Regions from separate parts of the Faecalimicrobium sp. JNUCC 81 genome, predicted to be linked through region 1. Evidence: a T-box and tRNA genes for the amino acid it is inferred to sense, from the RefSeq annotation. Region 1 holds a T-box; the other regions hold tRNA genes.
What was found. A T-box is a leader RNA that pairs with one kind of tRNA and senses whether it is charged. The one in region 1 lies ahead of JNUCC81_RS17030 (valine--tRNA ligase), so its partner is inferred to be a tRNA-Val.
Positions count from the first base shown of each region.

Region 2: it has a tRNA-Val gene. The T-box ahead of JNUCC81_RS17030 (valine--tRNA ligase) is inferred to sense a tRNA for this amino acid. The anticodon was not compared.
Region 3: it has a tRNA-Val gene. The T-box ahead of JNUCC81_RS17030 (valine--tRNA ligase) is inferred to sense a tRNA for this amino acid. The anticodon was not compared.

Region 1 is NZ_CM132203.1:3,463,633-3,473,360, forward strand. Features, by position in the region: gene JNUCC81_RS17020 (bifunctional folylpolyglutamate synthase/dihydrofolate synthase) at 1-805, opposite strand, end outside; gene JNUCC81_RS17025 (DUF4300 family protein) at 954-1,826, opposite strand; gene JNUCC81_RS17030 (valine--tRNA ligase) at 2,244-4,907, opposite strand; T-box leader at 5,020-5,244, opposite strand; gene JNUCC81_RS17035 (polysaccharide deacetylase family protein) at 5,428-6,243, opposite strand; gene JNUCC81_RS17040 ([Fe-Fe] hydrogenase large subunit C-terminal domain-containing protein) at 6,296-7,684, opposite strand; gene JNUCC81_RS17045 (FUSC family protein) at 7,751-8,623, opposite strand; gene gdhA (NADP-specific glutamate dehydrogenase) at 8,907-9,728, opposite strand, start outside.
Region 2 is NZ_CM132203.1:3,798,828-3,804,986, forward strand. Features, by position in the region: tRNA gene JNUCC81_RS18705 (tRNA-His) at 1-28, opposite strand, end outside; tRNA gene JNUCC81_RS18710 (tRNA-Pro) at 38-114, opposite strand; tRNA gene JNUCC81_RS18715 (tRNA-Ile) at 135-211, opposite strand; tRNA gene JNUCC81_RS18720 (tRNA-Met) at 220-296, opposite strand; tRNA gene JNUCC81_RS18725 (tRNA-Phe) at 304-379, opposite strand; tRNA gene JNUCC81_RS18730 (tRNA-Ser) at 383-471, opposite strand; tRNA gene JNUCC81_RS18735 (tRNA-Lys) at 474-549, opposite strand; tRNA gene JNUCC81_RS18740 (tRNA-Gln) at 562-637, opposite strand; tRNA gene JNUCC81_RS18745 (tRNA-Arg) at 645-721, opposite strand; tRNA gene JNUCC81_RS18750 (tRNA-Leu) at 747-830, opposite strand; tRNA gene JNUCC81_RS18755 (tRNA-Tyr) at 843-927, opposite strand; tRNA gene JNUCC81_RS18760 (tRNA-Thr) at 935-1,009, opposite strand; tRNA gene JNUCC81_RS18765 (tRNA-Asn) at 1,014-1,089, opposite strand; tRNA gene JNUCC81_RS18770 (tRNA-Asp) at 1,101-1,177, opposite strand; tRNA gene JNUCC81_RS18775 (tRNA-Val) at 1,183-1,258, opposite strand; tRNA gene JNUCC81_RS18780 (tRNA-Gly) at 1,271-1,344, opposite strand; tRNA gene JNUCC81_RS18785 (tRNA-Glu) at 1,354-1,428, opposite strand; tRNA gene JNUCC81_RS18790 (tRNA-Met) at 1,436-1,511, opposite strand; tRNA gene JNUCC81_RS18795 (tRNA-Leu) at 1,528-1,616, opposite strand; rRNA gene rrf (5S ribosomal RNA) at 1,622-1,738, opposite strand; rRNA gene JNUCC81_RS18805 (23S ribosomal RNA) at 1,898-4,799, opposite strand; rRNA gene JNUCC81_RS18810 (16S ribosomal RNA) at 5,023-6,159, opposite strand, start outside.
Region 3 is NZ_CM132203.1:3,791,915-3,798,073, forward strand. Features, by position in the region: rRNA gene JNUCC81_RS18560 (23S ribosomal RNA) at 1-1,454, opposite strand, end outside; rRNA gene JNUCC81_RS18565 (16S ribosomal RNA) at 1,763-3,265, opposite strand; gene JNUCC81_RS18570 (hypothetical protein) at 3,886-4,299, opposite strand; gene JNUCC81_RS18575 (DUF2508 family protein) at 4,318-4,569, opposite strand; tRNA gene JNUCC81_RS18580 (tRNA-Val) at 4,690-4,765, opposite strand; tRNA gene JNUCC81_RS18585 (tRNA-Arg) at 4,773-4,849, opposite strand; tRNA gene JNUCC81_RS18590 (tRNA-Cys) at 4,857-4,930, opposite strand; tRNA gene JNUCC81_RS18595 (tRNA-His) at 4,940-5,016, opposite strand; tRNA gene JNUCC81_RS18600 (tRNA-Pro) at 5,028-5,104, opposite strand; tRNA gene JNUCC81_RS18605 (tRNA-Ile) at 5,125-5,201, opposite strand; tRNA gene JNUCC81_RS18610 (tRNA-Met) at 5,210-5,286, opposite strand; tRNA gene JNUCC81_RS18615 (tRNA-Phe) at 5,294-5,369, opposite strand; tRNA gene JNUCC81_RS18620 (tRNA-Ser) at 5,373-5,461, opposite strand; tRNA gene JNUCC81_RS18625 (tRNA-Lys) at 5,464-5,539, opposite strand; tRNA gene JNUCC81_RS18630 (tRNA-Gln) at 5,552-5,627, opposite strand; tRNA gene JNUCC81_RS18635 (tRNA-Arg) at 5,635-5,711, opposite strand; tRNA gene JNUCC81_RS18640 (tRNA-Gly) at 5,726-5,800, opposite strand; tRNA gene JNUCC81_RS18645 (tRNA-Leu) at 5,815-5,898, opposite strand; tRNA gene JNUCC81_RS18650 (tRNA-Tyr) at 5,911-5,995, opposite strand; tRNA gene JNUCC81_RS18655 (tRNA-Thr) at 6,003-6,077, opposite strand; tRNA gene JNUCC81_RS18660 (tRNA-Asn) at 6,082-6,157, opposite strand.

The DNA of each region.
Region 1 (9,728 bases):
TTAAAGCAAGTATTGAGTTATTTACTTGATGATCTCCTATTAATTTTATTTCTAAATCTTCATATCTTTCTCCCATTATAGTAGCATTATAAACTTGAGAGTATATATCTGATTTTTTTATATCTATATCATCAAATTTTACTTCTATGTAATTGGCATTTTTATCTTTACAAATTTCCTTTATTACATCCTTTGCTTCATTACTTTGATCATAAACTATGGCTGTCCCATTTTCTTTTATTATTCCACCTTTTTCATAAGCTATCTTTGGGATAGTATCTCCAAGTATATTTACATGATCTAAGCTTATCGAACATATTACACTTACTTCTGATCCTTTTATTATATTCGTAGCATCATATCTACCACCAAGACCAACTTCAAGAGCCACAAAATCAACTTCTTGCTCACAGTAATAATAAAATGCCATAGTAGTAACTATTTCAAATTCAGTAGGATATGAGTATCCTTCAGACACCATTTGCTCTATTTTTTCTCTTATTAAAGTAACTATTCTTGCTACATCTTCTTTAGGTATATTTTCTCCATTTACTCTTATTCTTTCTGTAAAAGTTTCTAAAAAAGGAGATGTATAAAGTCCTACTTTATATCCTGATTCCTTTAATATGCTCGTTATAAATGAACATGTTGAACCCTTACCATTAGTTCCTGCAACATGTATTATTTTTACTTTATCTTGAGGATTTCCTAAAAGTTCCAAAAGCCTACTCATATTATCTAATCCTAGCCTGATTCCAAACTTATGAGTTTCTTCTATATATTTTAATGATTCTTGATAGTTCATTTATTATCCCCCTTAGTCAAATTATCATTGGTTTATTCTTACTATTTTATTATAGTATATTTTATTCGCAATAAAAACTATATTAGGTCAATACTTAAAATATCATTTAAGTATAAAAAGTCACTCAAAATAGAGTGACTTTTTATACTTATTTCATTAATTCATTATTTTCCATAATTATTGGCTTTGATGACCCATCACCAGATGTATTATTATCCAATCTATCCATTAAGTAAGCTTTTAACTCTGCTTTATCCTTAAATTTAGAAACTTGATAAGGTAAAGATGGTCCATATTTTTCAATAAATAATAATCCATCTTTAGTTTTTATTAAAATACCTGCATGTCCTACAAATACCTCATTATCCTCTGGTGCATGTAAGAACACATTTATCATTGACACAGTTTCATTTTTTACAAATGATATCTTTCTTTTTTCCCATTCTTTTATAATTGCTTGTGTATGTTTTTCTACATCTTTTGAATTTTCTACTGGAATAGATACATATAAGTTAATAAATTTATCAACATCTTCTTTAGTAAATCTACTTATAGGGTTATTATCTATAGCATCTATATCAAACATTAAATTTCTATCATCACCTTTAAACTTTTCTCCTGAATTAACATATTTTTTAAATATTGAAAATGCTGTTAATCTACAGTTAAAATCCATGTAATTTAATTTTTTCATATCCCATTTTTCACCTAAGTATCCTTCATCATAAGGTACTTGTTGAGTTTTTATAGATGTGAATCCATCTTTTGATGTTTTTAATTTATTTATATCTGATTTATTATTATAGTCTTGTACAATCTTAATAAAATAGTTTGCTTGCTTTTCCTCTATTTTATTTTCTATTAATATATTTTTAATTTCATTTTGAGTTTTATCATCTATTAAATTAGAGTATGTAAGTTTTGAACCTTCTATTTTATCAGTCTTACCTATATTATTATTTGCGCATCCTGTAACTAATAATACTGCCGATAACATCACTGGTATAATATGTTTTATCATATACATTAACCTCCATAATAAAATTTATATTCTAATATACTTATTTCAAATAACTTGTCGACTTTTGTAGTATAAACTATTTTTGATAAACCTTTCAATGGATTTTTAGTTACAAATCTGATATAAAAAAGTAGCATTTTTTTAAAACTTTTTTGGTGATTAAAAATTCACCACTCTGGCTTAATCCATCAATATATATTTTTTTCAAATAAAAAATTCGCTTCACTCATATCGCCAACGACTACGTCCATTGCTTGAGTAATGCGTTTTCGAAACTTTTTAAGTTTAGCGATTGGGATTACAAATTATTCACAAACCAGATAATTTATAATCCCTTAGTATATAAAAATGCCCATTAAAGTAAGTATATAAATACTACTTTAATGGGCATTTTTGTTAATAATATATATTTTTATATTACTTCATTTTAGCTTCTAAATTTTCAAGTCTTTCAACTACAGACTTCATCATCTCTTCAAATTTTTCTTTCTTAGCTTTTTCTTCATTTATTAAACTTTCTGGAGCTTTAGCTAAGAATCCTTGGTTAGAAAGTTTTCCGTTAACTCTCTTTATTTCACCTTCTAATTTAGATTTTTCTTTGCTTAATCTTTCTATTTCTTTAGCAAAATCAACTAATTCATCAAGTGGTATAAATATCTTAACTCCTTCTATAACAACACTTACAGCATCTTCTGGTATATTAGTTTCATCTTCTAATATTTCAACTACTGATGCAGATGCTAATGTTACGAAGTAATCAGAACCTTCAACCATTGCTTCTTTCTTTTCAGCTGTAGGAACTATTATAACCTTTGCTTTCTTTGATGGCGGTACGTTCATTTCTGCTCTTACGTTTCTTATATTTCTTATACCATCCATAGTTAAGTTCATCATTTCTTCTTCTTTAGCCATATTATCAGTTTCAGTATAGTGAGGGAACTGTGCTACTACTATACTTCCTTCTACTGTTGGAAGATGAGTATATATTTCCTCTGTTATAAATGGCATATATGGGTGAAGAAGTTTTAATATTTTTTCTAATACGTATGTTAATGTATATAAAGCAGTTTGCTTAGCTTTTTTATCTTCAGAATATAATCTTGGCTTAACTATTTCTATATACCAGTCACAGTACTCTGACCATGCAAAGTCATATATCTTTTGAGCAGCTATACCAAGGTCAAACTTATCCATATTGTCTGTAACTTCTTTAACAACATTGTTAGCTCTTGATATTATCCACTTATCAGCTAAAGTCATATTATCTTCAACTGACTCTCTAGTTACACCATTCATTATCTCTTCATCTATATTCATAAATACAAATCTTGATGCATTCCATAATTTATTAGCAAAGTTTCTTGATGATTCTACTCTTTCCATGTAGAATCTCATGTCATTTCCTGGAGAATTTCCAGTTGCTAACATGAATCTTAATGCATCAGCACCATATTGGTCTATTACTTCTAATGGGTCTATTCCGTTTCCTAGAGATTTACTCATCTTTCTACCTTCTGAGTCTCTAACTAGGCCATGTATTAATACATGCTTAAATGGAGTTTGATCCATACAGAACATTCCTGCAAATGCCATTCTTACTACCCAGAAGAATATTATATCGTATCCAGTAACAAGTACACTTGTTGGATAGTAGTAGTTTAATTCTTCTGTATTGTTTGGCCATCCTAATGTTGAGAAAGGCCATAATGCAGAACTAAACCATGTATCTAGTACATCTTCGTCTTGCTTGAAGTTAGTGTGTCCACACTTACAAGCTTTAGGCATTTCTTTTGAAACTACAACTTCACCACATTCTTGACAGTAGTAAGCTGGTATTTGGTGACCCCACCATAATTGTCTTGATATACACCAGTCTCTTATGTTTTCTAACCATTGAGAATATGTTTTATCAAATTTATCTGGTACAAATTCTAAGTCTTTGTTTTTAAGTATATCTAAAGCTGGTTTAGCTAATTCGTCCATCTTAACGAACCATTGATCAGATAATCTTGGTTCAACTACTGTTCTACATCTGTAACAAGAACCAACATTGTGATTATGATCTTTTATAGCTATTAAGTATCCTTCTTTTTCTAAGTCAGCTATAAGTTGCTTTCTACACTCATATCTGTCCATACCTTCATACTTACCAGCTAACTTATTCATAGTTCCATCTTCGTTCATTACGTTTATCTTTTCAAGATTATGTCTTTGACCTACTTCAAAGTCATTAGGGTCATGGGCTGGAGTCATCTTAACTGCTCCTGTTCCAAACTCTAAATCAACATAATCATCAGCAACTATTATAAGTTCTCTATCTATCATAGGAAGTATTGCATGTTTTCCTACTAAGTGCTTATATCTTTCATCTTCAGGATTTACTGCTATACCTGTATCCCCAATCATTGTTTCTGGTCTAGTTGTAGCTATTTCTAAGAATTCATTACTACCTTTTATTGGGTATTTTATATGATAGAATTTACCATCATGCTCTTCATGTTCAACCTCAGCATCCGATAAAGTAGTCTTACAATCTGGACACCAGTTTATTATTCTGTTTCCTCTGTATATTTGACCCTTTTCATATAGTTTCACAAAGAACTCTGTAACTGCTTCATTACATCCTTCATCCATTGTGAATCTTTCTCTATCCCAATCACAAGAATCTCCTAACTGTTGCATTTGGTCTACTATCTTTCTACCAAATTCATTTCTCCAGTCCATAGCTCTTTTTAGGAATTCTTCTCTTCCTATTTCGTACTTAGTTTTTCCTTCTTGTTCTTTTATTCTTTCAACAACTTTAACTTCTGTTGCTATAGAAGCATGGTCTGTTCCCGGTTGCCATAAAGCTTCATAACCGTCCATACGCTTCCATCTTATAAGTATGTCTTGTAATGTATGGTCAAGTGCATGTCCCATATGTAATTGCCCTGTTATGTTAGGCGGTGGTAGCATTATTGTAAATGGTTTTTTATTTGGGTTTGGCTTAGATTTAAATAGCCCATCTTCTAGCCATTTTGAGTAAAGTCTTGACTCAAAATCTTTAGGATTATACGTTTTTGATAAATTTGTATTTTCCATTATATTACCTCCTTTTATTTTATTATTAATTAAAATTCGCTTTGAGCGACATGTTAGCTAAATATTATAATTTAAATATCTTTGATTATAAAAAAAGAGCCTTTCATCCTTAAATAAGGACGAAAAGCTCGCGTTACCACCTTAATTCCATCACTTTACTAGTAAAGTTTTGGCTCTTAATAGAATTTAACGATTCCACCCGTCTAAACTTACTATTAGTTCAGTTTAGAAACTCCAAAGCTACCTTCTGCAAACCTATACTTAGAAGACTTCTCAGCCCGTGAGTCTTCCTCTCTTTTAGTAGTATTTACATACTCCTCTTTATCATAGTTTTTATTTTAATTTATTGTTTAATTATATCTAATTAATATTATTATTGTCAATTACTTCTGATAATATATATGTTAATTTAAATATTTATACTTTCAGTAAAATTTCAAACTCACTCCATAATTAGATTTTAACAATATATGACTTATAAAATACAAATTAGTTAATCCGTATAGGTTAAAACAACATTTTATAAATTTTTATCCCAGAAATTCATAGGTTTCATGTATTCTTTTATTGGAAGTATTGTATATCCTCTTTCTTTTAATATCTTTATCATACCATCTAAGGCCTTTACTGTTTGTTCTTTTTCATGCATTAAAATTACTAGGTGTTGTCTGTCTCTTCCATAGTATAATACATTACTTACGATTTTATCTGTTGTTGCTCTCCAATCTTCTGTATCCAAATTCCAATCCCACATTAGATATCCATTTTGATCTAAAATATCATGAGATCCATCCGGCATATAGGGCTTACTTCCATAAGGTAATCTTATTAGTTTTGATACATCTCCTGTTATATCATAAAATGTATTATTGCAAGTTTCAAACTCATTTAATGTTGTTTCAGGACTTTTATAAAGCTGTTTTATATCATGGCTTACACTATGGAATCCTACACTATGACCTTCTTTTTGTACATTTTTTACTTCTTCTTTATGATTTTTCATATTTCCTTCTATCATAAAAAATGTAGCTTTTATATCATTCTTTTTTAAGGTTTTTAGTATCTCATTTGTATATTTAGATGGTCCATCATCTATAGTTATATATGCTATTTTTTTCGGACTAGGTCCCGGGCCTTTATGTGTTTGAGATGTTGCTTCATACATTATATTAGCCACAGTTTCATTCTTTATTTTATCAAAAACATCTCTTCTTTCGCTATATACACTGGTTTCTTCAACATTTTTTGTTGTGAAAGTTTTAAGCCCTAATACACCTACTATAATAACTAAACTAGCTATAACTATTGAAATAATTTTATTAGATTTATTTTTCATCCCCCAAATCTCCCTCTCATACAATTTCTTCTTCAAATGTTATTTGCACTAATTACTTGCTATTTTTTATATCCCTACTAAATATTTTTAAAATCTGTTCTTCTTCTTTCTCTCCTAATGATTCTACTTTTTTAATTCCTATAGCAGTCAAAAATTGTAATACATTTAAATTATCAAAAGGCGTCTCTATCTTTGTACTTTCTGAGTATTCATTAACATACTTTGTCCCCTCTTCTACGTTTATAATTCTCTTAGGTCCACCTACACATCCACCAACACAACCCATACCTTCTATAAACGTTGCATCGATTTCTTTATTAATAACCTTTTGCAGTCCTTCTCTACAGTCTTTGACACCTGAAAATGATTGAGAAATAAATTTAATATCTTTATTTATTCTCTCTGAAGATATCTGTATTGCCTTACTTACTCCTCCAGTCCTAGCATAAACTCTACCTGAATATGATGCCTCAACTCTATTTTCTTCTTCTAATTCGGATGGATTTATTTCTAAAGCATCAAAAATATCTTCTAATTCTTTAAATGTTAATACAAAATCAATAGCATCTTTTATCTCATCTATAGTTGCTTCTTTTTTCTTTGCAATACAAGGACCTATAAAAACTACTTTTGCTTTAGAATTTAATATTTTTATTGCCCTTCCACATGCAATCATAGGCGATACAGATGGAGACACATTTTCTAAAATTTCTGGAAAGCTATTTTGAATTAATCCTACCCATACTGGACAACAACAACTTGTTATATAATATCCTTCTTCATGACTTTTCATATGATCGCAATAGTCATAAGCCTCCTTTGCTGTAAGCATGTCTGCAGCTAGAGCTACTTCTATCATATCTTCAAATCCAATTTTCTTAAGAGCAGTCCTTATCTTACCTGGAGTAACTTCTGAACCAAATTGACCTATAAAGGCCGGTGCTACTATAGCATATATTGGGCAAGTTTCTTCTTTTAAAAGATTTATCATAGGAATAAACTGTATTTTATCTGATATAGCTCCTAGGCTACATTTTGATATACATTCTCCACATGCGTTACAAGTATTTGTCTCATTACAATTACTATGCTTATTTTTAATTAAACATGCACCTTCTTTGCTATTTTTATCACAGTGTTTACATGCTTGCTTTATTATTGATATTATAGGAGTGTTAATCTCCTTTAAATTTGTTGCTTCATTTAACATGTCTACCAATGAATAATCAAACTCATAAGTTGGATCTAATCCCATTATTACTCTCATTAAATTTATAATCGTTTCATTATCAAAATTATCATTCAAATTATCTCCTAGTACTTTTATAGGTATTTCTTCTATTTTTTCTATGTCCTCATACCAAACAGATTTTACTAATTCTTTGAAAAGCTTCATTTTATATTCTTCAAGGATTTTTGGGTTTATATTTATAGAATTCATATAGTACCTCCTAGTCTCTTATATAAGTTAATATTCACAGAGGCACTATATTTTATTTATGGATTGTTAGTTAGATTTGTTAATTTCGTGAAGAGTTTTCATTTCTTCTATTATCTTACTTAAATGATAATTAAATACAGGACTTTTTTCTTCATCTATGTCCCATTCAATATTTTCAGTTTTATATAACATCTTTAAATTTTTATGATTTTTATTGTTCAAATACAACTTCTTGTTTAGTAATTCTATAGCGTGTACATGAGAATATATCTCTTTACACATATTCATAGCTTCTCCAACTTTATCAGTGTTTATTTCATCTCTACTATATCTTGATTCATCTACAAGTTTTTTATATATACCTTCTAATTTTTTAATTTCTTTTTCAAATTTTGCTATATTTAACTTCTCTTTATTTACTATCTTATGCTTTATAGATTCTAATGCCATTTTTTCAAATTTGACTAGTTCATTTTTAACATTACCTAAATAGTTTGGTCTTGCTAATAGATAATTTATTACTATTCCAGTTATAACACCCACAGATGTATCAACTATTCTATTAAAAGAATATATTGCTGGATCACTATCTATTACACCCAAATATATAGATGTAAATGCTACATTTGCAACAGTTATTGCTGTATTTAATTTAAGGGCATTGCAAATATATATAGTTGCGATAACACCTAATCCACATAAAATCGGATCTCCTGGCTTAATAAGTACCATTAAGAAACCTATTATACCACCTATTATAGTTCCTTTTATTCTATCAAGTCCTGCTTTAAGGGAACCCGTTACTGTATCTTTCATAGATATTATACATGCTACTGCCGAATACATTGGATTTTGTACTATATATTTTCCTGCCATTACACAGCAGCTTACAGCTATACCGCTTTTAATCGTCCTCATTCCAATTTTTTCTAGCTTCAATTATATTCCTCCTAGCTCTTAAATTATAGTTTATATAAGCTATAATCTTATAATCTTTATTTTATTATCTCCATAAATATGTAATTTGTCGATATATTTCCTATGTTTTTTTAATGTTCTTGCTTAAAGTCTATTTTTTATATAAATGTAATCTACTTATATTTTGACAAGTACATTATTAATATTTATTGTCAGATATATTTTATTATTATTAAATTTTACAATAAGAATATAATAAATAAAAAAATGATTACCTAAATTCAGGTAATCATTTTTTTATTTATTATATTATCCCTTGGCTCATCATAGCTTCTGCAACTTTTAAGAATCCTGCTATATTAGCTCCAACTACATAGTTTCCTTTGTGTCCATATTCTTCTGCTGCATTTTTTGAAGCTTCAAATATGTTTATCATTATACCTTTTAATTTTTCCTCTACTTCTTCAAATGTCCATGAAAGCCTCATGCTATTTTGAGACATTTCAAGAGCTGATGTTGCAACTCCACCTGCATTTGCAGCTTTAGCTGGAGCTACTAATATTCCCTTCTCTAAGAAGTATTCTACTGCCTCATTTGTACAAGGCATATTTGCTCCCTCTCCAATAGCAAGCACATTATTTTCTACTAATAATTTAGCTTCTTCTATACTTATATCATTTTGAGTTGCACATGGAAGAGCTATATCACATTTAACAGACCATATACCTTTTTGTCCTTCAAAATATTGACTACCTTCTTTTCTATTAGCATACTCTCTTATTCTTTTTCTTTCTACTTCTTTTATTTGTTTTATTAATTCTATATCTATACCATTTTCATCAATTACATATCCAGCAGAATCACACATTGCAACTACATTAGCTCCAAATTCCTGCGCTTTTTGAGCTGCATATATAGCAACATTTCCAGATCCAGATATAACAACTCTCTTACCTTCTAGTGAATGTTTGTGATAATTTAGCATTTCATTTACAAAGTATATAACACCAAATCCAGTTGCTTCCTTTCTAGCAAGGGAACCTCCATACGTTAATCCTTTACCTGTTAATACTGCTGCATCATATGAGTTTCTTATCTTTTTATATTGTCCAAATAAAAATCCTAT
Region 2 (6,159 bases), 330 kb from region 1:
GCGCTCTAACCAACTGAGCTATACCCACCATATATATTGGTCGAGGTAGAGGGACTCGAACCCCCGGCCCCATGGTCCCAAACCAAGTGCGCTACCAAACTGCGCTATACCTCGACATTATTTTAAGTTAAAAGTGGTGGACCATCAGGGACTCGAACCCCAGACCTACCGGTTATGAGCCGGGCGCTCTAACCAACTGAGCTAATGGTCCACATATATTGGTAGCGGTAACAGGAGTCGAACCTGTGACCTTTCGGGTATGAACCGAACGCTCTAGCCAACTAAGCTATACCGCCACATTATTGGTGCCCAGAGGCGGAATCGAACCACCGACACGGGGATTTTCAGTCCCCTGCTCTACCGACTGAGCTATCTGGGCATTTGGCGGAGAGGGTGGGATTCGAACCCACGGTGCCGTTAAGCATCACTGGTTTTCAAGACCAGCTCCTTAAACCACTCGGACACCTCTCCATTGGTGATCCATCCGCGACTCGAACGCGGGACACCCTGATTAAAAGTCAGGTGCTCTACCGACTGAGCTAATGGATCACAATATTTACTTGGCAGGGGATGCAGGACTCGAACCTACGCATGTAGCAGTCAAAGTGCTATGCCTTACCGACTTGGCGAATCCCCTATGAATGTGGTGAGCGCACAGGGATTCGAACCCCGGACACACGCCTTAGAAGGGCGTTGCTCTATCCAGCTGAGCTATGCACCCACATTGTTTTGTTTTAAAATTAAGTTGGTGCGGATGAAGGGAGTCGAACCCCCACGCCATAGGCGCCAGATCCTAAGTCTGGTGCGTCTGCCAATTCCGCCACATCCGCAGCTTAACTTTTTGGTGGAGGATGGTGGATTCGAACCACCGAAATCGTCGATAACAGATTTACAGTCTGCCCCCTTTGGCCGCTCGGGAAATCCTCCGTGTTTATGGAGCTAGTGATAGGAATCGAACCTACAACCTGCTGATTACAAGTCAGCTGCTCTACCGTTGAGCCACACTAGCAAATTGGCGGGAATAACAGGACTCGAACCTGTGACCCATTGATTAACAGTCAATTGCTCTACCAACTGAGCCATATTCCCACATTAAGTTTTGGCGACCTGGAAGGGACTCGAACCCTCGACCTCCAGCGTGACAGGCTGGCATTCTAACCAACTGAACTACCAGGCCGCAAATGGTGGGACTAACAGGGCTCGAACCTGTGACCCCCTGCTTGTAAGGCAGGTGCTCTCCCAGCTGAGCTATAGTCCCATACGTTTAATCTGGAGCGGGTGAAGGGGATCGAACCCTCACAGCCGGCTTGGAAGGCCGGAACTCTACCATTGAGCTACACCCGCATATTTAATTGGTGACCCATAGGGGAATCGAACCCCTGTTACCGCCGTGAAAGGGCGGTGTCTTGACCGCTTGACCAATGGGCCATTTAATTGGTTGCGGAGGCAGGACTCGAACCTACGACCTTCGGGTTATGAGCCCGACGAGCTGCCAACTGCTCCACTCCGCGATATTAAATGTATATATGGTGCCGAAGACCGGAATCGAACCGGTACGAGAGGTAAGTCCCGCAGGATTTTAAGTCCTGTGCGTCTGCCAGTTCCGCCACTTCGGCATACCACGTGGCTACGTCTTACTCTCCCAGGCAGTTGCCCACCAAGTACCATCAGCGCTAAAGAGCTTAACTTCTGTGTTCGGAATGGGAACAGGTGTATCCTCTTTGCTATTGTAACCACATTATTTTTTATATCCATTTCTTGGACAAGTATTATATTAACACTTTTTATTAAAAAGGTCAATACTTTTTTCTATATTTTTAAACATTTTAAGTTTATTAAATATAGAAATTAATACTCTGAAAACTGCAAACATTTATTGAAATTATCATTTTAAATTGAGGTCAAGTCCTCGACCTATTAGTATCGATAAGCTAAATACATTACTGCACTTACACCTTCGACCTATCAACCAGGTAGTCTTCCTGGGGTCTTACCCTTACGGTGGGAAATCTTATCTTGAAGTTGGCTTCGCGCTTAGATGCTTTCAGCGCTTATCCATTCCGTACATAGCTACCCAGCCATGCCCTTGGCAGAACAACTGGTACACCAGAGGTACGTCCATCCCGGTCCTCTCGTACTAAGGACAGGTCTCCTCAAATTTCCTACGCCTGCGACGGATAGGGACCGAACTGTCTCACGACGTTCTGAACCCAGCTCGCGTACCACTTTAATGGGCGAACAGCCCAACCCTTGGGACCTACTACAGCCCCAGGATGTGATGAGCCGACATCGAGGTGCCAAACCTCCCCGTCGATGTGGACTCTTGGGGGAGATAAGCCTGTTATCCCCAGGGTAGCTTTTATCCGTTGAGCGATGGCCCTTCCATGCGGAACCACCGGATCACTAAGTCCGACTTTCGTCCTTGCTCGACCTGTATGTCTTGCAATCAAGCTCTCTTTTGCCTTTACACTCTTCGTACGATTTCCGACCGTACTGAGAGAACCTTTGAGCGCCTCCGTTACTCTTTGGGAGGCGACCGCCCCAGTCAAACTGCCCACCTGACGGTGTCCCAAGACCTGATTCAAGGCCTCTGGTTAGGATCCCAGTACTACAAGGGTGGTATCCCAAGGATGACTCCACACAAACTGGCGTTCATGCTTCAAAGTCTCCCACCTATCCTGTACATGTAGTACCAAGACCCAACGTCAAGCTACAGTAAAGCTCCATGGGGTCTTTCCGTCCTGTCGCAGGTACCCGGCATCTTCACCGGGATTACAATTTCACCGAGTCTATTGTTGAGACAGTGCCCAAATCGTTACGCCTTTCGTGCGGGTCGGAACTTACCCGACAAGGAATTTCGCTACCTTAGGACCGTTATAGTTACGGCCGCCGTTTACTGGGGCTTAAGTTCACTGCTTCGATTGCTCTAACAGATCCCCTTAACCTTCCAGCACCGGGCAGGCGTCAGCTCCTATACATCGTCTTGCGACTTAGCAGAAACCTGTGTTTTTGGTAAACAGTCGCTTGGGCCTATTCTCTGCGGCCATCCAAAGGATGGCACCCCTTCTCCCTAAGTTACGGGGTCATTTTGCCGAGTTCCTTAACAATAGTTCTCTCGCTGGCCTTAGGATACTCTCCTCACCCACCTGTGTCGGTTTGAGGTACGGGCGCCTTTAAACTCGATAGAGACTTTTCTTGACAGTGTGAAATCAGCTACTTCGCTACTAAATTTCGCTCCCCATCGTACCCCAGCATTATCAAGACGGATTTGCCTATCTTGACTGCCTCAGTACTTAGCCACACATAACCAACAGTGTGGTTAGCTTATCCTACTGTGTCATCCCATTTCTCAAGCGTTTATTGGCGGTACAGGAATATCAACCTGTTGTCCATCACCTACGCCTTTCGGCCTCGGCTTAGGTCCCGACTAACCCAGGGCGGACGAACCTTCCCCTGGAAACCTTGGGTTTACGGCCCGTGGGATTCTCACCCACGTCTCGCTACTCATGCCAACATTCTCACTCGTATACTGTCCACGCGTCCTTACGGTCACGCTTCAGCCTGCATACGAAGCTCCCCTACCCATCATAATGATGCCGTAGCTTCGGTAGTACGTTTTAGCCCCGGAAATTTTCGGCGCAGGATCACTCGACCAGTGAGCTATTACGCACTCTTTAAATGAGTGGCTGCTTCTAAGCCAACATCCTGGTTGTCTGTGCAATCCCACATCCTTTACCACTTAACGTACATTTAGGGACCTTAGCTGACGATCTGGGCTGTTGCCCTTTCGACTATGAATCTTATCACCCACAGTCTGACTCCCAAGTATAAGAATACGGCATTCGGAGTTTGATAGTCTTCGGTAAGTGCAATACCCCCTAGGACATTCAGTGCTCTACCTCCGCTTCTCTCAACCTTGAGGCTAGCCCTAAAGCTATTTCGGGGAGAACCAGCTATCTCCGGGCTCGATTGGAATTTCACCGCTATCCACAAGTCATCCCCGAGCTTTTCAACGCTCGTGGGTTCGGTCCTCCACGAAATTTTACTTTCGCTTCAACCTGCTCATGGATAGGTCGCCCGGTTTCGGGTCTACGTCAAGTAACTTAAGCGCCCATTTAAGACTCGCTTTCGCTACGGCTCCGCACCTTAAGTGCTTAACCTTGCTACTTAACGTAACTCGTTGGCCCGTTCTACAAAAAGTACGCGGTCACACAAATAATGTGCTCCCACAGCTTGTAAGTGCAGGGTTTCAGGTTCTATTTCACTCCCCTCCCGGGGTTCTTTTCACCTTTCCCTCACGGTACTATGCGCTATCGGTCACTAGGTAGTATTTAGGCTTGGAGGATGGTCCCTCCTGCTTCCCACAGGGTTTCACGTGTCCCGTGGTACTCTGGATCATATCTAAAGAATTATCGTTTCAAATACAGGGCTATTACCTTCTATGGCGGAGCTTTCCAACTCTCTTCACTTACGATGACCTCTTCGTTTATGATATGTCCGCAACCCCAACGAAGAAAACTTCATTGGTTTGGCCTGTTCCGCGTTCGCTCGCCGCTACTTACGGAATCGAATTTCTTTCTTTTCCTCCGGGTACTTAGATGTTTCAGTTCCCCGGGTTCCCCTCGCTAAGCTATGTATTCACTTAACGATACTTAGACATTACTCTAAGTGAGTTTCCTCATTCGGAAATCTTCGGATCAAAGTTTACGTGCAACTCCCCGAAGCTTATCGCAGCTTATCGCGTCCTTCATCGGCTCCTAGTGCCAAGGCATCCGCCCTGCACCCTTAATAACTTGACCAGTTATTAAAGTGTTTCGTCAACGAACAAACTTCGTATTCACTCAGTTTATTACGTTACTCAAAGTTGATATTTTAATGACTTATCGTGTCGTTGATATTTTTAGAAGTTATCTTCTTCATATATATAAAATGATGTCATATCACTAAATGTTATGCAGTTTTCAAAGTACTAATTTTGAAGGAATGAACCCTCAAAATTAAACAGTAGGCAATTCTCCTTAGAAAGGAGGTGATCCAGCCGCACCTTCCGATACGGCTACCTTGTTACGACTTCACCCCAGTTATTGATTTCACCTTCGACGGCCGCTTCCAAAAGGTTAGCAAACCGGCTTCGGGCGCCCCCAACTTCCGTGGTGTGACGGGCGGTGTGTACAAGACCCGGGAACGCATTCACCGCAGCATTCTGATCTGCGATTACTAGTAACTCCAGCTTCATGTAGGCGAGTTTCAGCCTACAATCCGAACTGAGAATGGCTTTAAGGGATTAGCTCCGCCTCACGACTTGGCTGCCCTCTGTACCACCCATTGTAGCACGTGTGTAGCCCTAAGCATAAGGGGCATGATGATTTGACGTCATCCCCACCTTCCTCCAGGTTATCCCTGGCAGTCCCTCTAGAGTGCCCAACTTAATGCTGGCAACTAAAGGCAAGGGTTGCGCTCGTTGCGGGACTTAACCCAACATCTCACGACACGAGCTGACGACAACCATGCACCACCTGTCACTTCTGTCCCCGAAGGGAAATCTCCGATTAGGGAGAGGTCAAAAGGATGTCAAGCTTAGGTAAGGTTCTTCGCGTTGCTTCGAATTAAACCACATGCTCCGCTACTTGTGCGGGTCCCCGTCAATTCCTTTGAGTTTCACTCTTGCGAGCGTACTTCCCAGGCGGAGTACTTAATGCGTTAGCTGCGCCACCGAAGGGGGTAACCTCCGACAGCTAGTACTCATCGTTTACGGCGTGGACTACCAGGGTATCTAATCCTGTTTGCTCCCCACGCTTTCGTGCCTCAGTGTCAGTTACAGTCCAGAGAGCCGCCTTCGCAACTGGTATTCCTCCTAATATCTACGCATTTCACCGCTACACTAGGAATTCTACTCTCCTCTCCTGCACTCAAGTTTCTCAGTTTCAAAGGCTTACTACGGTTGAGCCGTAGCCTTTCACCTCTGACTTAAGAAACCACCTACGCACCCTTTACGCCCAGTAATTCCGGATAACGCTAGCCCCCTACGTATTACCGCGGCTGCTGGCACGTAGTTAGCCGGGGCTTCCTCCTCAAGTACCGTCATTATCTTCCTTGAGGACAGAGCTTTACGACCCGAAGGCCTTCATCGCTCACGCGGCGTTGCTGCATCAGGCTTTC
Region 3 (6,159 bases), 330 kb from region 1:
CATTTCTCAAGCGTTTATTGGCGGTACAGGAATATCAACCTGTTGTCCATCACCTACGCCTTTCGGCCTCGGCTTAGGTCCCGACTAACCCAGGGCGGACGAACCTTCCCCTGGAAACCTTGGGTTTACGGCCCGTGGGATTCTCACCCACGTCTCGCTACTCATGCCAACATTCTCACTCGTATACTGTCCACGCGTCCTTACGGTCACGCTTCAGCCTGCATACGAAGCTCCCCTACCCATCATAATGATGCCGTAGCTTCGGTAGTACGTTTTAGCCCCGGAAATTTTCGGCGCAGGATCACTCGACCAGTGAGCTATTACGCACTCTTTAAATGAGTGGCTGCTTCTAAGCCAACATCCTGGTTGTCTGTGCAATCCCACATCCTTTACCACTTAACGTACATTTAGGGACCTTAGCTGACGATCTGGGCTGTTGCCCTTTCGACTATGAATCTTATCACCCACAGTCTGACTCCCAAGTATAAGAATACGGCATTCGGAGTTTGATAGTCTTCGGTAAGTGCAATACCCCCTAAGACATTCAGTGCTCTACCTCCGCTTCTCTCAACCTTGAGGCTAGCCCTAAAGCTATTTCGGGGAGAACCAGCTATCTCCGGGCTCGATTGGAATTTCACCGCTATCCACAAGTCATCCCCGAGCTTTTCAACGCTCGTGGGTTCGGTCCTCCACGAAATTTTACTTTCGCTTCAACCTGCTCATGGATAGGTCGCCCGGTTTCGGGTCTACGTCAAGTAACTTAAGCGCCCATTTAAGACTCGCTTTCGCTACGGCTCCGCACCTTAAGTGCTTAACCTTGCTACTTAACGTAACTCGTTGGCCCGTTCTACAAAAAGTACGCGGTCACACAAATAATGTGCTCCCACAGCTTGTAAGTGCAGGGTTTCAGGTTCTATTTCACTCCCCTCCCGGGGTTCTTTTCACCTTTCCCTCACGGTACTATGCGCTATCGGTCACTAGGTAGTATTTAGGCTTGGAGGATGGTCCCTCCTACTTCCCACAGGGTTTCACGTGTCCCGTGGTACTCTGGATCATGCTAGTAGCTTTCTCGTTTCAATTACAGGGCTATTACCTTCTATGGCGGAGCTTTCCAACTCTCTTCACTTACGATATTGCATCCATATTGCATGTCCGCAACCCCAACAAAGAAAACTTCATTGGTTTGGCCTGTTCCGCGTTCGCTCGCCGCTACTTACGGAATCGAATTTCTTTCTTTTCCTCCGGGTACTTAGATGTTTCAGTTCCCCGGGTTCCCCTCGCTAAGCTATGTATTCACTTAACGATACTTAGACATTACTCTAAGTGAGTTTCCTCATTCGGAAATCTTCGGATCAAAGTTTACGTGCAACTCCCCGAAGCTTATCGCAGCTTATCGCGTCCTTCATCGGCTCCTAGTGCCAAGGCATCCGCCCTGCACCCTTAATAACTTGACCAGTTATTAAAGTGTTTCGTAAACGAACAAACTTCACATACGTTCAGTTTATTCCGTTACTCAAAGTTTGATATTTTAACGACTTATCTTGTCATTGATATTTTTAGAAGTTATCTTCTTCATATATATAAAATGATGTCATATCACTAAATGTTATGCAGTTTTCAAGGTACTAACGTACTTCGTCAACGATATTATTTCACATACGTTCAATAACATCCGTTACTCAAAGTAATATTTCGGGCTACGCCCTATTTTTGAGATGTTCTAATGAACCCTCAAAATTAAACAGTAGGCAATTCTCCTTAGAAAGGAGGTGATCCAGCCGCACCTTCCGATACGGCTACCTTGTTACGACTTCACCCCAGTTATTGATTTCACCTTCGACGGCCGCTTCCAAAAGGTTAGCAAACCGGCTTCGGGCGCCCCCAACTTCCGTGGTGTGACGGGCGGTGTGTACAAGACCCGGGAACGCATTCACCGCAGCATTCTGATCTGCGATTACTAGTAACTCCAGCTTCATGTAGGCGAGTTTCAGCCTACAATCCGAACTGAGAATGGCTTTAAGGGATTAGCTCCGCCTCACGACTTGGCTGCCCTCTGTACCACCCATTGTAGCACGTGTGTAGCCCTAAGCATAAGGGGCATGATGATTTGACGTCATCCCCACCTTCCTCCAGGTTATCCCTGGCAGTCCCTCTAGAGTGCCCAACTTAATGCTGGCAACTAAAGGCAAGGGTTGCGCTCGTTGCGGGACTTAACCCAACATCTCACGACACGAGCTGACGACAACCATGCACCACCTGTCACTTTTGTCCCCGAAGGGAAATCTCCGATTAGGGAGAGGTCAAAAGGATGTCAAGCTTAGGTAAGGTTCTTCGCGTTGCTTCGAATTAAACCACATGCTCCGCTACTTGTGCGGGTCCCCGTCAATTCCTTTGAGTTTCACTCTTGCGAGCGTACTTCCCAGGCGGAGTACTTAATGCGTTAGCTGCGCCACCGAAGGGGGTAACCTCCGACAGCTAGTACTCATCGTTTACGGCGTGGACTACCAGGGTATCTAATCCTGTTTGCTCCCCACGCTTTCGTGCCTCAGTGTCAGTTACAGTCCAGAGAGCCGCCTTCGCAACTGGTATTCCTCCTAATATCTACGCATTTCACCGCTACACTAGGAATTCTACTCTCCTCTCCTGCACTCAAGTTTCTCAGTTTCAAAGGCTTACTACGGTTGAGCCGTAGCCTTTCACCTCTGACTTAAGAAACCACCTACGCACCCTTTACGCCCAGTAATTCCGGATAACGCTAGCCCCCTACGTATTACCGCGGCTGCTGGCACGTAGTTAGCCGGGGCTTCCTCCTCAAGTACCGTCATTATCTTCCTTGAGGACAGAGCTTTACGACCCGAAGGCCTTCATCGCTCACGCGGCGTTGCTGCATCAGGCTTTCGCCCATTGTGCAATATTCCCCACTGCTGCCTCCCGTAGGAGTTTGGACCGTGTCTCAGTTCCAATGTGGCCGATCACCCTCTCAGGTCGGCTACTGATCGTCGCCTTGGTAAGCCGTTACCTTACCAACTAGCTAATCAGACGCGGGTCCATCCTGTACCGCCGGAGCTTTGATAAGAAAGCCATGCGACTCTCTCATGTTATCCCGTATTAGCATACCTTTCGGTATGTTATCCGTGTGTACAGGGCAGGTTACCCACGCGTTACTCACCCGTCCGCCGCTCTTTCCCGAAGGAAATCGCTCGACTTGCATGTGTTAGGCACGCCGCCAGCGTTCATCCTGAGCCAGGATCAAACTCTTAAATATAAGTTTTGACTTGGGCTCAGATACTGTTATATATCTGGCTTTGTTTGGTTGTTTCAAATTCTATAAATTAACCTACTGTTTAATTTTCAAAGTTCATTTTAAGCAACCATTTTGGTGCTTATTTTTTCAACTTCCTTAGTTTACCAAAGCCATTTAACTTTGTCAACTTTTTTCTGTTGTTTTTTATTTATTTGCCCTTTTCTTAAGGACAAGTAATACTATACCATCTTAACTTTATATCGTCAATACTTTTTGTGATATTTTTTACTGTTATTTTTAACTTACAAGCTAAAACCATGAATATCACTTAATTTGAGAAATCTATTCATTATAAAAATAATTTAAAAGTTATATTTAAATTTGTTTATAAAGATATGATTTAAATATTTTTATCTATAAATTAAATCCAAATAAGCTATTTAATATAATCAATCTATTTTCCATAGATAGTATAATAACTCAAGCAATATGTGCCTTTTTATATTATGTAAAATAGATTATTTTATAAAATAATTTATAATTTTTATAAAATAATCTATTCGTACATATCTATTTATGTATTTAAATTATAATCAATTGGTGCTAATTTATGATTTTTAGTTTTATATTTTTATGCATTATTAATCAACTTGAGATAATAACCTCTTTGTTATATCAGAAAGTTTTAATTCACCTAATTCTTCATGTGCCATGGCTATTACTACCTTTATAGTATTATCTGAATTATCCCATTTATACGCTCTAGCATTCATTATAACATCTTCTGGCATTAGTTCTTCTAATTCCATAGCTAATTCATCAGCTAATGTCATATATTCATCAAATAAATCTTCTTGTTCTATATCATCTAGTTCATAGTTTTCTTTTATTATTTCATTTAGTTCATCTATACTTATACTAATTTGATAAGCTAAAGTGTCTTCTCTTTTACTACCTTTAGTCATATCTTTTTCAACTATAAATTCACTATTTTCTTCTATAGCCACTTTTATTTCACTACTGTCAATTATTTCATTCCCAAAAACTATATACAAATCATCATCTCCTTAAGTTTACTTAGCCATTGCTTCGATTAAAGATTCTTTCAAAGATTTTTTTATACCTTTTTCTTTTGCCATCCTTATTAGATATCTGTATCTAGATTTTTTAGCCTCTAAATCATATATGGCAACATCTACTAATTCTGGATCACTAACAAATTGAAAAAAATGCTCTGCAGTTTTAACTTCTACCTGAGCTCTTTTTATCTCTTTCATTATTTTTTGTTTTTCCTTATCTTTATCAATCTTATTTCTTTTAGACATATTTTATCCTCCATAGTTTACATATACTATGAATTTTGACAGTTTATATAATTCATATACATTACTACGTAAAATAAAAAGGTAAAATAAAAACCTCTAGTGAATTTCACTAGAGGTTACTGGTGGGATTAACAGGGCTCGAACCTGTGACCCCCTGCTTGTAAGGCAGGTGCTCTCCCAGCTGAGCTATAATCCCGCGTATATGGTGCGCCCAAAGGGACTCGAACCCCTAACCTTCTGATTCGTAGTCAGACACTCTATCCAGTTGAGCTATAGGCGCACATTTATGGAGGCGACACCCAGATTCGAACTGGGGATCAAGGAGTTGCAGTCCACTGCCTTACCACTTGGCTATGTCGCCTTACTTTTATGGGGTGGATAATGAGAGTCGAACTCACGACCTCCAGAGCCACAATCTGGCGCTCTAACCAACTGAGCTATACCCACCATATATATATTGGTCGAGGTAGAGGGACTCGAACCCCCGGCCCCATGGTCCCAAACCAAGTGCGCTACCAAACTGCGCTATACCTCGATATTACTTTAATCTAAAAGTGGTGGACCATCAGGGACTCGAACCCCGGACCTACCGGTTATGAGCCGGGCGCTCTAACCAACTGAGCTAATGGTCCACATATATTGGTAGCGGTAACAGGAGTCGAACCTGTGACCTTTCGGGTATGAACCGAACGCTCTAGCCAACTAAGCTATACCGCCACATTATTGGTGCCCAGAGGCGGAATCGAACCACCGACACGGGGATTTTCAGTCCCCTGCTCTACCGACTGAGCTATCTGGGCATTTGGCGGAGAGGGTGGGATTCGAACCCACGGTGCCGTTAAGCATCACTGGTTTTCAAGACCAGCTCCTTAAACCACTCGGACACCTCTCCATTGGTGATCCATCCGCGACTCGAACGCGGGACACCCTGATTAAAAGTCAGGTGCTCTACCGACTGAGCTAATGGATCACAATATTTACTTGGCAGGGGATGCAGGACTCGAACCTACGCATGTAGCAGTCAAAGTGCTATGCCTTACCGACTTGGCGAATCCCCTATGAATGTGGTGAGCGCACAGGGATTCGAACCCCGGACACACGCCTTAGAAGGGCGTTGCTCTATCCAGCTGAGCTATGCACCCACATTGTTTTGTTTTGGAGCGGGAAACGAGATTCGAACTCGCGACTTCAACCTTGGCAAGGTTGCGCTCTACCACTGAACTATTCCCGCATGGTAAAGTAAAGTGGTGCGGATGAAGGGAGTCGAACCCCCACGCCATAGGCGCCAGATCCTAAGTCTGGTGCGTCTGCCAATTCCGCCACATCCGCAGCTTAACTTTTTGGTGGAGGATGGTGGATTCGAACCACCGAAATCGTCGATAACAGATTTACAGTCTGCCCCCTTTGGCCGCTCGGGAAATCCTCCGTGTTTATGGAGCTAGTGATAGGAATCGAACCTACAACCTGCTGATTACAAGTCAGCTGCTCTACCGTTGAGCCACACTAGCAAATTGGCGGGAATAACAGGACTCGAACCTGTGACCCATTGATTAACAGTCAATTGCTCTACCAACTGAGCCATATTCCCAC